Regions from separate parts of the Cellulosimicrobium sp. GQ32 genome, predicted to be linked through region 1. Evidence: predicted binding sites of a transcription regulator. Region 1 holds the regulator's gene; the other holds the start of a gene.

Region 1 (6,469 bases):
CGGTTGCACTCGGGGCACTGGCGACGCCGACGGATCGACGCGCCGTCGTCCGAGGTGCGCGAGTCGACGACGCGGGAGTCCGCGTGGCGGCAGAACGGGCAGTGCATGACGGGCTCCTCCGCGGGTTCGCGCCGACGGGTCGGCGCGACGAACGTATGCCGTCGCGGCGGGGCGGTGCAACACGCCTCCAGCGCGGAGGCCCCGCGGAGGTCGGGACGACGGCATCAGGCTCCCGCCCGTGGACAGCAGAACGGGGGCGGTCGTGGTCGACCGCCCCCGTCGGGACGCCCCCGTCCCCATCTCACGCGTGACTCGCCTCACGCGCGACGACGTGCACAGGAGTCGCGGTGGACCGCGCGCTCCTCGCCTCGTCCGCCCAGCCCCCCAGCCGGCGTTGTGAGGTGAGACTAACTTAGGCTGACCTAATCGGAGATGCAACCCCTGCGACCCGGCGCACGAGGATCTGCTGCCGTGTCCTGCGTCACAACGAAGCCCGGCGCGCCGACGACGAGCGGCGCAGCCCTAGGCAGATGCCGGAAGAAGGATCTTCTGGCCGGCCTGGAGGCCGGACGACGAGAGACCGTTGAGCTCGGCGAGCCCGCTCACGACGTCCCGGAGATCCTCGCCCGGAGCCGCCACGCCCCGCGCGAGCTCCCACAGCGTCTCCCCCGCGGTCACGACGTGGACCCGGACCTCCACGGGCTCGCCCGGCGCGCTCGCGACGGCGACGCCCACGCGCGCGGCGAGCAGGAGCACCACGGCCGCCAGGAGCACGAGGACCACGCGGCCCCGCCGGGTGAGTCGCAACGGCCGCTCGCCCGCGCGCTCCGGCGCCGCGGCCCCGCCCGCGCGGCCGAGAGGCCCGACCGTCGAGATCGCCATCGCATCCATGCCTGCTCCGTCCCGGCCCGCGGGCCCGATCGCCTTCCCCGGTCGATCGGACGCCGCGAGCCCTTCGCCTCCCGCGCCGACCAGATCGGTCGAACACGTGTACGTAGAACATCTGTACGAAGGTCTATCACGAACCGCCGACAGAGTCGAGACATGCTCGAACAGGTGTTTGATTCGTGTCGCAACCTCCCCTAGCCTGGGGTCAGGTCGGTTCGCCGGACATGTCCGCTCGGACCTGGTGGAACGACCGAGGTCCCGGGGCGCACGCACCGGGAGGGGAGGCCGCAGGCCGGGAGGCGTCGGCGGCCGCGACGGACGAAGGCGGAGCGACCATGGCGGCACGAGGCACGGACAGGGCACGGGGGCTCGCCGAGGTGCGCGAGCTCCCGGACGGGTCGGCGGGGGGTGACGGACTCACACCGCGGCAGCGTCTCGTGCTCGAGACCATCCGCGCGTGCGTCGAGCAGCGCGGCTACCCGCCGAGCATGCGGGAGATCGGCGAGGCAGTCGGCCTGACGAGCCCGTCGTCCGTGAAGCACCAGCTCACGACGCTCGAGCGCAAGGGCTTCCTGCGGCGCGACCCGAACCGCCCCCGCGCCATCGAGGTCGTCCAGCCGGACGACGCGCGCCGCGCGACCTCGCTCGGGACCGCGGGCGCCGTGCCCCAGCTCCCGTACGACGAGGCGCACCCCGCGCCGTCGTACGTGCCGGTCGTCGGACGCATCGCGGCCGGTGGACCGATCCTCGCGGAGCAGGTCGTCGAGGACGTCTTCCCGCTGCCCCGCCAGCTCGTCGGCGAGGGCGAGCTCTTCCTCCTGCGGGTCCAGGGCGACTCGATGATCGACGCCGCGATCTGCGACGGCGACTGGGTCGTCGTGCGCCGCCAGCCGGTCGCGGAGAACGGCGAGATCGTCGCGGCGATGATCGACGGCGAGGCCACGGTGAAGTCGCTGCGGCGCGCGGACGGCCACGTGTGGCTCATGCCGCACAACGCCGCGTACGACCCGATCCCGGGAGACGACGCCCAGGTCCTCGGGCGCGTCGTCTCCGTGCTGCGCAGCCTCTGAGCGACCGAGGCCCCTCCCCTCAGCACGCCGAGAGCCGGGTGGTCGTCGACCACCCGGCTCTCGCGGTGCTCGGGCCGCTCGGTCAGAGACCGAAGCGGCGGTCCCGGCCGGTCAGAGACCGAAGCGGCGGGCGACGGCGCGCAGCGACTCGGCGGACGACCGCAGGCCGGCGAGCTCCGCGTCGGCCAGCGGTACCTCGACCCGCTCGGCGGCGCCCCGCCGGTCGACCAGCGTCGGCAGCGAGAGGCACACGTCGTCGAGCCCGTACGCGCCGTCCAGGAGCGTCGAGACGGGCAGGATCCGGTGCTCGTCGTCGAGCACGGCCTCGATGATGCGCGTGCCCGCGAGCCCGACGGCGTAGTTCGTCGCGCCCTTGCCCTCGATGATCCGGTAGGCCGACTGCACCACCTCGCGCGCGATGTCGTCACGCACCTCCGCGGTGAGGGGCCCCCTCCCGCCGAGGCCAGGCCATTCCAGGAGCGGCACGCCGCCAATGGTCGCCGAGCTCCACAGCGGGATCTCGCTGTCGCCGTGCTCGCCCGCGACGTACGCGTGGACGTTCTGCACCGCGACGCCGCAGTGCTGGGCCACGAGGAAGCGCAGGCGCGACGAGTCGAGGACCGTGCCGCTGCCGAAGAGCTGCGTCGGCGGCAGCCCGGAGAACTTGAGCGCCGCGTACGTGACGATGTCGACGGGGTTGGTCACCATGACGTAGACCGCGTCCGGGGCGACCTCCACCAGCCCGGGCAGGATCGTGCGCATGAGGCCGATCGTGCCCTCCGCGAGGTCGAGCCGTGTCTGGCCGGGCTTCTGCTTCGCCCCGGCCGTCACGACGACCACGTCCGCCCCGGCGCAGACCGCGACGTCGTCCGAGCCCTCGACCCGGGCCATCGGCATGAACTGGATGCCGTGCTGGAGGTCGAGCACCTCCGCCTCGACCTTCGCCTTGTTGACGTCCAGGAGCGCCACCGTGCGCGCGGCGCCGCGCATGAGGGCCGCGTACGCGAGCGTCGACCCGACCGCGCCGGCCCCGACGATCGCGAGCTTGGTCGTCCGCGCTCCCCCTCCCGGACCGCCCGTGGTCGCGTCGCCGGTGCCCTGCGGGGACGTGCTCGTCGTCATCTCGCCTCCGTGAAAGTTCGCTGGATTCCCTGATGCTCGCGGGAAGGACTCAGCCTAGGGCGGCGAGGCGCCGTAGCGCAGCGGTAGCGACGTCGCGCTCCGTCGTCTGCCAGAACCCCGGCATGGACCGCGTGAGGAACGTGCCGTAGCGCGCGGTCACGAGGCGCGGGTCGAGGACCGCGACCACGCCTCGGTCGGCCGTGGACCGCACGAGCCGGCCGGCGCCCTGCGCCAGCAGGAGCGCTGCGTGCGTCGCGGAGACCTGCATGAACCCGTTGCCGCCTGCGGCCTCGACCGCACGTGCCCGAGCCGACTTGACCGGGTCGTCCGGGCGCGGGAACGGGATCCGGTCGATGAGCACGAGCTGGCACGACGGCCCCGGGACGTCCACGCCCTGCCAGAGCGACAGGGTGCCGAACAGGCACGTCGCCGGGTCGTCGGCGAACTCCCGCACGAGCGTCGGGAGCTGGTCGTCGCCCTGGCACAGGATCGGCACGTCGAGCCGCTCACGCATCGCCTCCGCCGCGGCGACCGCGGCGCGGCGTGACGAGAACAGGCCGAGCGTGCGCCCCCCGGCAGCCTCCACGAGGGCCGCGATCTCGTCGAGCTGGTGCTCCGTGGATGCCTCCCGGCCCGGCGTGGGCAGGCGCTTGGCGACGTAGAGGATGCCCTGCCGCGCGTAGTCGAACGGGCTCCCGACGTCGAGCCCGCGCCACCGCGGCGCGTCGGCGTCGCCGCCCTCACCGCCGTTCCCGAGGCCGAAGGTGCGCGCCACGGCGTCGAAGCTCCCTCCGAGGGCGAGCGTCGCGGACGTGAACACCCCTGTCCGCTCGGCGAGCAGGTGCGTCCGGATGAGGCCGGCGACGCCGAGCGGGGCGGCGTGCAGCCGGCTCGCGCCCTCGCCGAACCGGTCGGCCGACCAGCCGCCCTCGCCGGGCCGGGAGCACCAGAGCACGTCGTGCCCGGTCGGGTCGGCGGCCATGCGCTCGGCGACCTCGAAGAGCTGGAGCATGGTCGACTGGGCCATCTTCAGCCCGGAGTCCGGCTGGGCGGGCTTGGTGACCCCGGTCTCGGGCTTGAGCGTCGAGAGGACCTCGCGCGCGGCGTCGCGCACCGCGGCGACGGCCGAGCGCGCGCCGTCGGGCAGCCCGTCCGGGAACCGCTCGGCGGGCAGCGCGCCCACGACCGTCCCGAACGCCGCCGACGCCGCGTCGAGCGCGTCCGTCGTGACGCCGCCGTGCCGGCGTGCGAGCCGCGCCGCGCTCTCGATCGCCGGGACCGAGAGGTCGACCGTCGCGGCCGCCGTGACGCGGTCCGCGAGCTCGTGCGCCTCGTCGACGACGAGCACGTCGTGCTCGGGCAGCACGCCGGGCGACCCCATCGCGGCGATGCCGAGCATCGCGTGGTTGGTCACGACGACGTCCGCCTCGCGCGCCGTCGCGCGCGCCTTCTCGGGGAAGCACTCGGCGAGCATCGGGCATCGCTGACCGAGGCACTCGAGGGCGGTGACCGAGACCTGCCGCCACGCCTTGTCGCTCACGCCGGGCACCAGGTCGTCCCGGTCGCCGGTCGACGTCTCGTCGGCCCACTCCCGCAGCCGCACGACCTGCTCGCCGAGCGCGACCGCGCTGCTCCCTCCGCGTGCGGCGGGGTGGTCGGCGGCGCCCGCGGACTCGCCCGGCAGGTCGAACAGCGTCGGCTCGTCGGCCGGGTACCCGCCCGCGATCTTGTGGACGCACAGGTAGTTGTGCCACCCCTTGAGCAGCGCGATCGTGGCGGGCCGCGGGAGACGGTCCGCCACGGCGTCGGCGACGAGCGGCAGGTCGCGCGTGATGACCTGACGTTGGAGCGCGAGGGTCGCCGTCGAGACGATCACCCGTTCGTCCGTCGCGACGGCGTGCCGCACCGCCGGCACGAGGTACCCGAGCGACTTCCCCGTGCCCGTGCCCGCCTGGACGACGAGGTGCTCCGAGCTCTCGATCGCCTCGGTGACCGCGCGCGCCATCGCGTGCTGGCCGTCGCGCCGAGCACCACCCAGCCGCGTGACGGCGACGTCGAGGAGCGCGTCGACCGCGGGCACGTCGCCGCTCGAGGTGCCGGCCGTCGTGCCCGGCCCCTCGGCGTCGACACGGTCGGGGGCGGGTCGTGTGGAGGGGGGCACCTGCCGAGTCTACGGTCGGGCACCCACGGGCCGGCCGTCCTGTGGACGGCGGCGCGGGTACGGCACGACCCCGCACGGCGCAGGCCGTGCGGGGTCGTGGAGGGGCGTCGGGCGGCAGACCCGTCGAGGCGCGCTCAGCCCTGGGCCGAGGCGCCGACGAGCTCGGTCGCGAGCGCCTGGGCGACACGACCGCGCAGGAGCGTGCCCTCGGGCGTGTGCTCCTCGTGGTCGATCTCGCCCTCGGTGTGCACGCGGTGCACGAGGTCGCCACGGTGGTAGGGCACGACGACGTCGATCTCGACGTCGGGCCGGGGCAGCTCGTGCGCGATGAGCTCGCGCAGGTGCTCGATCCCCTCGCCCGTGTGCGCCGACACGACGACCGTGCGCCGCTCGCGCAGCCGGATCCGCGCGATCGTCTCCGGGTCCGCGAGGTCCGCCTTGTTGAGGACGATCACCTCGGGCACGTCCTCGACGCCCGGGATGTCGGCCAGGACGTGCCGGACCGCCGCGATCTGGCCCTCCGGGTCGGGGTGCGACGCGTCCACCACGTGGAGCAGCAGGTCGGCGTCGCCGACCTCCTCGAGCGTCGAGCGGAACGCCTCGACGAGCTGGTGCGGCAGCGCCCGCACGAACCCCACGGTGTCGGCGAGCGTGTAGACGCGGCCGTCCTCGGTGCGCGTGCGGCGCACCGTCGGGTCGAGCGTCGCGAACAGCGCGTTCTCGACGAGCACGCCCGCGCCGGTGATCGCGTTGAGCAGGCTGGACTTGCCCGCGTTCGTGTACCCGGCGATCGCGACGGACGGGATCGCGTGCCGCTTGCGCGACGCACGCTTGGTCTCCCGGCCCGGGGCCATCGCCTGGATCTCGCGGCGCAGCTTCGCCATGCGGTTGCGGATACGGCGGCGGTCCAGCTCGATCTTCGTCTCACCGGGGCCGCGCGATCCCATGCCCGCACCGGCGCCGCCGACCTGGCCGCCGGCCTGCCGGGACATCGACTCGCCCCACCCGCGCAGGCGCGGGAGGAGGTACTCGAGCTGGGCGAGCTCGACCTGGGCCTTGCCCTCCCGGGACTTGGCGTGCTGGGCGAAGATGTCGAGGATCAGCGCGGTCCGGTCGATCACCTTGACCTTGACGATGTCCTCGAGCGCACGCCGCTGGGAAGGCGCGAGCTCGCCGTCGATCACGACCGTGTCCGCGCCGCTGGCTGCGACGACGTCGGCGAGCTCTG
Region 2 (6,469 bases), on a different contig from region 1:
AGCGTCTCGCGGATCGCCCACGCGTGCCCGTAGGGACCGAAGTACCGGGTGCCGGGCCGCTTGGCGCCGCGCATGACCTGGGCGCGGGGGAACTCCTCCCCCATCGTCACCGCGAGGTACGGATAGGACTTGTCGTCGCGGTACTTGACGTTGAACCGCGGGTCGAACTCCTTGATCCAGGAGTACTCGAGCGCGAGCGCCTCGACCTCGGTGCCGACGACGGTCCACTCGACGGACGCCGCGGTCGTCACCATCGTCTGCGTGCGGTGGTGCAGGTTCGCTACGTCCTGGAAGTAGTTCGACAGGCGCGCGCGCAGGTTCTTGGCCTTGCCGACGTAGATCACGCGCCCGTGGTCGTCGCGGAACCGGTAGACGCCAGGCGAGGTGGGAATCTCCCCCGGCGCCGGGCGATAGGTCGCGGGATCAGCCATGCTCTCCAGCCTAGGTGAGGCCACCGACGCTGCGGTGGCACGGGACGTGCGGGTACGGCCGTGCGGCGGAGACGTGGTGTGACCTGCGCCACTGCCCGTTAGGGTGGCCGCCATGAGCGCACAGCACGGGTACGCCGCCACGGTCCGCTGGACGGGCGCGGGCGACAGGGGCACGGCCTCCTACACCGCCTACGGCCGGGACCACGACGTCCTCCTCGAGGGAAGGCCGCCGCTGCCCGGGTCCGCGGACCCCGCGTTCCGGGGCGACCCGACGCGCTACAGCCCGGAGGAGCTGTTCGTCGTGAGCCTCTCGCAGTGCCACATGCTGTGGTTCCTCCACCTCGCCGCGGCGGCGGGCGTCGTCGTGCGGGAGTACGTGGACGACGTCACCGGCACGATGCGCGTCGAGTCCGGCGGCGAGGGACAGTTCACCGACGTCACGCTGCACCCCCGCGTCGTGGTCGACGACGGTCCGGGGACCGACGAGGAGTCGCTGGCCGCCCTCCACCACCGCGCGCACGACCACTGCTTCATCGCGCGCTCGGTGAACTTCCGCGTGCTCGTCGAGCCTGCGCCCGCGCGGCGGGCCGCCGCCTGAGCACTCCGTCCGTGGTCGTCGACGCCCGCGGTGACGCTCCGTGGACGCGTCACCGCGGGGTCGCCCGACGACGGCGCGCCGAGTCTCCGCTGCCGGGTCGCGGCTAGGCCGCGGAGGCCTTGCGGCGCGAGCGCGTCGTGCCCTCGTCCGTCGCCCGGCGGGCCTTCGCCGAGCGGCCCTTGGCCCCCTTCGCGGCGGGTGCCTGCGCGGCGCCGGGCTTCGTCGGCGTACCGACCGGCACCGGGTCGTGCTGGTCGAGGATCTCCGCGAGGAAGCGTCCGGTGTGGCTCGCCTCGACGCGCGCGACCTGCTCGGGCGTGCCCTGCGCCACGACCTTGCCGCCCCCCGAGCCACCCTCAGGTCCCATGTCGACGACCCAGTCCGCGCTCTTGATGACGTCGAGGTTGTGCTCGATGACGAGGACGCTGTTGCCCTTGTCGACGAGCGACTGGAGCACGCCCAGCAGCTTCCGGATGTCCTCGAAGTGCAGGCCCGTCGTCGGCTCGTCGAGCACGTAGATCGTGCGCCCCGTCGAGCGCTTCTGGAGCTCGCTCGCGAGCTTCACGCGCTGCGCCTCACCGCCGGAGAGCGTCGGGGCCGGCTGACCGAGACGGACGTACCCGAGTCCGACCTCGACGAGCGTCTTGAGGTGCCGCGAGATCGCGGGCACGGCCGCGAAGAACTCCGCGGCCTCCTCGATCGGCATGTCGAGGACGTCGGCCACGGTCTTGCCCTTGAAGTGCACCTCGAGCGTCTCGCGGTTGTAGCGCGCGCCGTGGCACACCTCGCACGGCACGTAGACGTCCGGGAGGAAGTTCATCTCGATCTTCAACGTCCCGTCGCCCGAGCACGCCTCGCAGCGGCCGCCCTTGACGTTGAACGAGAAGCGCCCGGGCGTGTACCCGCGCACCTTGGCCTCGGTCGTCTCCGCGAAGAGCTTGCGCACGTGGTCCCACACGCCCGTGTACGTCGCCGGGTTGGACCGCGGCGTGCGTCCGATCGGCCCCTGGTCCACGTGCACGACCTTGTCGAGGTGGTCCAGGCCCGTGACGCGCGTGTGCCGGCCGGCGACCTGCCGCGCGCCGTTGAGCTCGTTGGCGAGGACCGTGTAGAGGATCGAGTTCACGAGCGTCGACTTGCCCGACCCCGACACCCCGGTCACGGCGGTGAACGTCCCGAGCGGGAAGCTCACGTCGATACCCGTGAGGTTGTGCTCTCGCGCGCCGACGACCTTGACCTGGCGGCTCGGGTCCGTCGGGCGGCGCTCGGCCGGGAGCGGGATGCTGCGACGGCCCGCGAGGTAGGCGCCGGTGACCGACTCCGGCGCCTCCAGCAGACCGGCGTAGTCGCCGGAGTGCACGACGCGACCGCCGTGCTCGCCCGCGCCCGGGCCGATGTCGACCACCCAGTCCGCGGTGCGGATGGTGTCCTCGTCGTGCTCGACGACGATGAGGGTGTTCCCGAGGTCGCGCAGGCGCGTGAGCGTCTCGATGAGGCGGCGGTTGTCGCGCTGGTGCAGGCCGATGCTCGGCTCGTCGAGGACGTAGAGGACGCCGACGAGGCCGGAGCCGATCTGCGTCGCGAGGCGGATGCGCTGCGCCTCGCCGCCGGACAGCGTCGCGGCGGGGCGCTCGAGCGAGAGGTAGTCGAGGCCGACGTCGAGCAGGAAGCCGAGCCGCGCGTCGATCTCCTTGAGCACCTCCGTCGCGATGGCGCGCTCGCGCGCGCCGAGCTCGAGCGCCCCGAGGAACGCCGCGGCCTCGCGCAGCGGGAGACGGCACACGTCCCAGATGGACTTGCCTCCCACCTTGACCGCGAGGACCTCGGGCTTGAGGCGCGCGCCCTGGCACACGGGGCACGGGACCTCGCGCATGAAGGCCTCGTACTTCTCCTTGGACCAGTCCGACTCGGTCTCCGTGTGCCGGCGCTCGAGGAACGTGATGACGCCCTCGAACCCGGTCGAGTACTGCCGCTCACGACCCCAGCGGTTCTTGTACCGCACGTGGACCTGGTGGTTCTGACCGTGGAGGACGGCCTTCTTGGCGCGCTCGGGCAGCGCCCGCCACGGCGTGTCCATGGAGAACCCGAGGTCGTCCGCGAGCGCCGTGAGGACCCGCTCGAAGTACTCCGAGGAGATCTGCGCCCACGGTGCGACCGCGCCCTCGGCCAGCGACTTCTCGACGTCCGGCACCACGAGGTCGGGGTCGACCTCGAGGCGGAAGCCGATGCCCGTGCACTCGGGGCACGCGCCGTAGGGAGCATTGAAGGAGAACGTGCGCGGCTCGATCTCGTCGAGCGCGAGCTCGTGGTCGTTGGGGCAGGCCCGCTTCTCGGAGAAGCGGCGCTCGCGCGCCGGGTCGTCCGCGTCGGCGTCGACGAGCTCGATGACGACGAGACCACCCGCGAGGCCGAGCGCGGTCTCGACCGAGTCGGTGAGCCGGCGCTGCACGCCCTCGCGTGCCACGAGGCGGTCGACGACGACCTCGATGTCGTGCTTGAGCTTCTTCTCCAGCGCGGGCACGTCGGTGAGCGTGCGCACCTCGCCGTCGACGCGGGCGCGCGCGAAGCCCTTGGTCTGGAGCTCCTTGAAGAGCTCTGAGTACTCTCCCTTGCGCCCGCGGACCACCGGCGCCAGCACCTGGTACCGCGTGCCCTCCGGCAGCTCGAGGAGCCGGTCGACGATCTGCTGCGGCGTCTGCGCGGTCACGCGCTCGCCGCAGACCGGACAATGCTGCGTGCCGGCGCGCGAGAAGAGCAGGCGCAGGTAGTCGTAGACCTCGGTGATGGTGCCGACGGTCGAGCGCGGGTTGCGGTTCGTGGACTTCTGGTCGATCGACACCGCGGGCGACAGGCCCTCGATGAAGTCGACGTCGGGCTTGTCCATCTGCCCGAGGAACTGGCGCGCGTACGCGGACAGCGACTCGACGTAGCGGCGCTGCCCCTCCGCGAAGATGGTGTCGAAGGCGAGCGACGACTTGCCCGAGCCGGAGAGCCCCGTGAAGACGATGAGCTTGTCCCGCGGGAGGTCGAGGTCGACGTTGCGGAGGTTGTGCTCGCGGGCACCGGAGATGACGAGGCGATTGCTCACCGCAGCATCGTACGACCGACCGCCGACATTCGCACAGGTGTTCGACGTCACCTTCGCGCGTCCTCCGACGAACGCTCACCGCAGGCCCACCCGCGGTCCTGACGCGGACCGGCGCGGCAGACTGACCCCATGGTGTACACGGGACAGGTCGTCGTCGGCGGGCCGAGCGACCGGCGCCGCCTCGACGAGGTCGAGATCCGCAAGCTCGCCGTCGGACCGCTCGCGAACGACGTCTACCTCCTCACGTGCCGGCGCACGGGTGCCCAGGTCCTGATCGACGCCGCGGACGCGCCCGACGACGTCCTCGCGCTGGTCCGCGACGGGTCGCCGGCCGCACGCCTCGACGTCGTCGTCACGACGCACCGCCACGCGGACCACCTGCGCGCACTCGCCTCGATCGTCGCGGTCACCGGCGCGACGACGGCCGTCGGGGACCTCGATGCCGACGCGGTCGCGGCGGCCGCGGACGTGCACGTCACCCGCCGTCTCCGTCATGGCGACGTCGTCCGCGCCGGGGACCTCGCACTCGAGGTCGTGGCGCTGCGCGGGCACACGCCGGGATCCGTCGCGCTGGCCTACCGCGAGCCCGCCGAGGTGCACGAGCCGGAGGCGGTGGCGGGCCGGGTGCACCTGTTCACGGGCGACTCGCTGTTCCCGGGCGGCGTCGGGAACACCCAGCGCGACCCGGCCCGCTTCGAGCGGTTGCTCACGGACGTCTCGGAGCGCGTCTTCGACCGGTTCGACGACGCGACGTGGGTCTACCCCGGCCACGGCGCGGACACGACCCTCGGCGCCGAGCGCCCGCACCTCGGCGAGTGGCGCGAGCGCGGCTGGTAGCGGGGGGCCGACCAGCCCGGGTCGCCGCCGCCGGTGACGACCGAAGCGCGGACCCGACCGCGCGCCGTCGGGCGGTCCTGGTTCACTGACGGCATGCCGATCCACGCCGTCACCTACGTCTACGCCGATCGCGTCCCGGAGCTCGACGCCCTGCGTCCGGAGCACCGCGCGTTCCTGAGCGACCTGTACGCCCGGGGCACGCTCCTGGCGTCCGGCCCGCTGCCCGCGCACGAGGGCGCACCCGCCGGGGCGCTGCTCGTGCTCGACGGGGAGACGCCCGACGCCGTCGCCGCAGTCCTCGACGACGACCCGTTCGGGCGGGCGGGCCTCGTCGCCGAGCGCACGGTCCGCCCGTGGGCGCCGGTCATCGGCGACTGGGCCCACCGGGCCTGACCAGGCGCGCTAGCGCGCGGCGCCGTCCTGCGCGCCCGTGCCCCACGGCGGCGCCTCGCCGGTAGACGCGACCTCGTCGACGGTCTCGTCCGCAGGCGCCTCGACCGCGTCCTCGACGGGACCGGCGACGTCGTTCGTGGCGACCGTCGCGGCCGGGCCGTCCTGGGCGTGCAGCGCGCGCGTCCGCAGCAGGCTCGCGACGGTCGTGACGGCGAGCGCACCGACGATCACGACGAGCGACAGCCAGATCGGGACCGTCGGGACGGCGTCGAGATGCTCGCCGCCGTTGATGAACGGCAGCGTGTTCTCGTGCAGCGCCTCGAGGACGAGCTTCACGCCGATGAACCCGAGGATCACCGCGAGACCGATCGGCAGGTAGACCAGCCGCTCGAGCAGGCCGCCCAGCAGGAAGTAGAGCTGGCGGAGCCCCATGAGCGCGAAGACGTTCGTCGTGAAGACGATGAACGGGTCCTGGGTGAGCCCGAAGATCGCCGGGATCGAGTCGAACGCGAAGAGCAGGTCGGTGCTGCCGATCGCGAGGAACACGATGACCAGCGGCGTGAAGACCCGCTTGCCGTCCTCGACCGTGCGCAGCCGGCCGCCGTCGTACTGCGTGCCCAGCGGCAGCACCTTCCGCAGTGCCCGCACGGCGCGGTTCTCGTGGTACTCCTCCGGCTCGTCCCCGCCGGCCACGAGCTTGATCGCCGTGTAGATGAGGAAGGCGCCGAACAGGTAGAACACCCACACGAACTGCGCGATGATCGCCGCGCCCGCAAGGATGAACGCCCCGCGCAGGACGAGCGCGACGATGATGCCGACCATCAGCACCCGCTGCTGCTGGTCCCGCGGCACCGCGAACCTCGCCATGATGATGACGAACACGAAGAGGTTGTCCACGGAGAGGCTGTACTCCGTGAGCCACCCGGCGTAGAACTCCCCGGCCGGTGCCGCCCCGCCGACCGCGCCGACGATCGCCCCGAAGACGAGGGCGAGCGCGACGTAGAAGCCGACCCACAGCGCGCTCTCGCGCATCGAGGGGACGTGCGGGCGACGCCCCACGACGAACAGGTCGACCAGGAGCAGCACCGCGAGCGCCGACAGCGACGCCCACTCGAACCAGAC

The links. The regulator LexA, encoded in region 1, represses DNA repair genes until DNA is damaged. The targets are predictions, from matches to a motif close to TCGAACANNTGTTCGA.
Region 2: the regulator LexA is predicted to act here: its motif matches at 4,147-4,162, upstream of uvrA (excinuclease ABC subunit UvrA).

Annotation. Positions count from the first base shown of each region.
Region 1 covers NZ_JCAXEP010000007.1:147,772-154,240, reverse strand. Annotated here, with positions in the region: gene nrdR (transcriptional regulator NrdR) at 1-107, opposite strand, end outside; gene AC6CH9_RS13290 (LysM peptidoglycan-binding domain-containing protein) at 523-891, opposite strand; gene lexA (transcriptional repressor LexA) at 1,224-1,958, shown strand; gene AC6CH9_RS13280 (L-lactate dehydrogenase) at 2,070-3,080, opposite strand; gene AC6CH9_RS13275 (ATP-dependent DNA helicase) at 3,130-5,241, opposite strand; gene hflX (GTPase HflX) at 5,376-6,469, opposite strand, start outside.
Region 2 covers NZ_JCAXEP010000002.1:145,310-151,778, reverse strand. Annotated here, with positions in the region: gene uvrC (excinuclease ABC subunit UvrC) at 1-431, opposite strand, end outside; gene AC6CH9_RS04325 (OsmC family protein) at 544-1,029, shown strand; gene uvrA (excinuclease ABC subunit UvrA) at 1,133-4,117, opposite strand; gene AC6CH9_RS04315 (MBL fold metallo-hydrolase) at 4,247-4,954, shown strand; gene AC6CH9_RS04310 (YciI family protein) at 5,048-5,347, shown strand; gene AC6CH9_RS04305 (TerC family protein) at 5,357-6,469, opposite strand, start outside.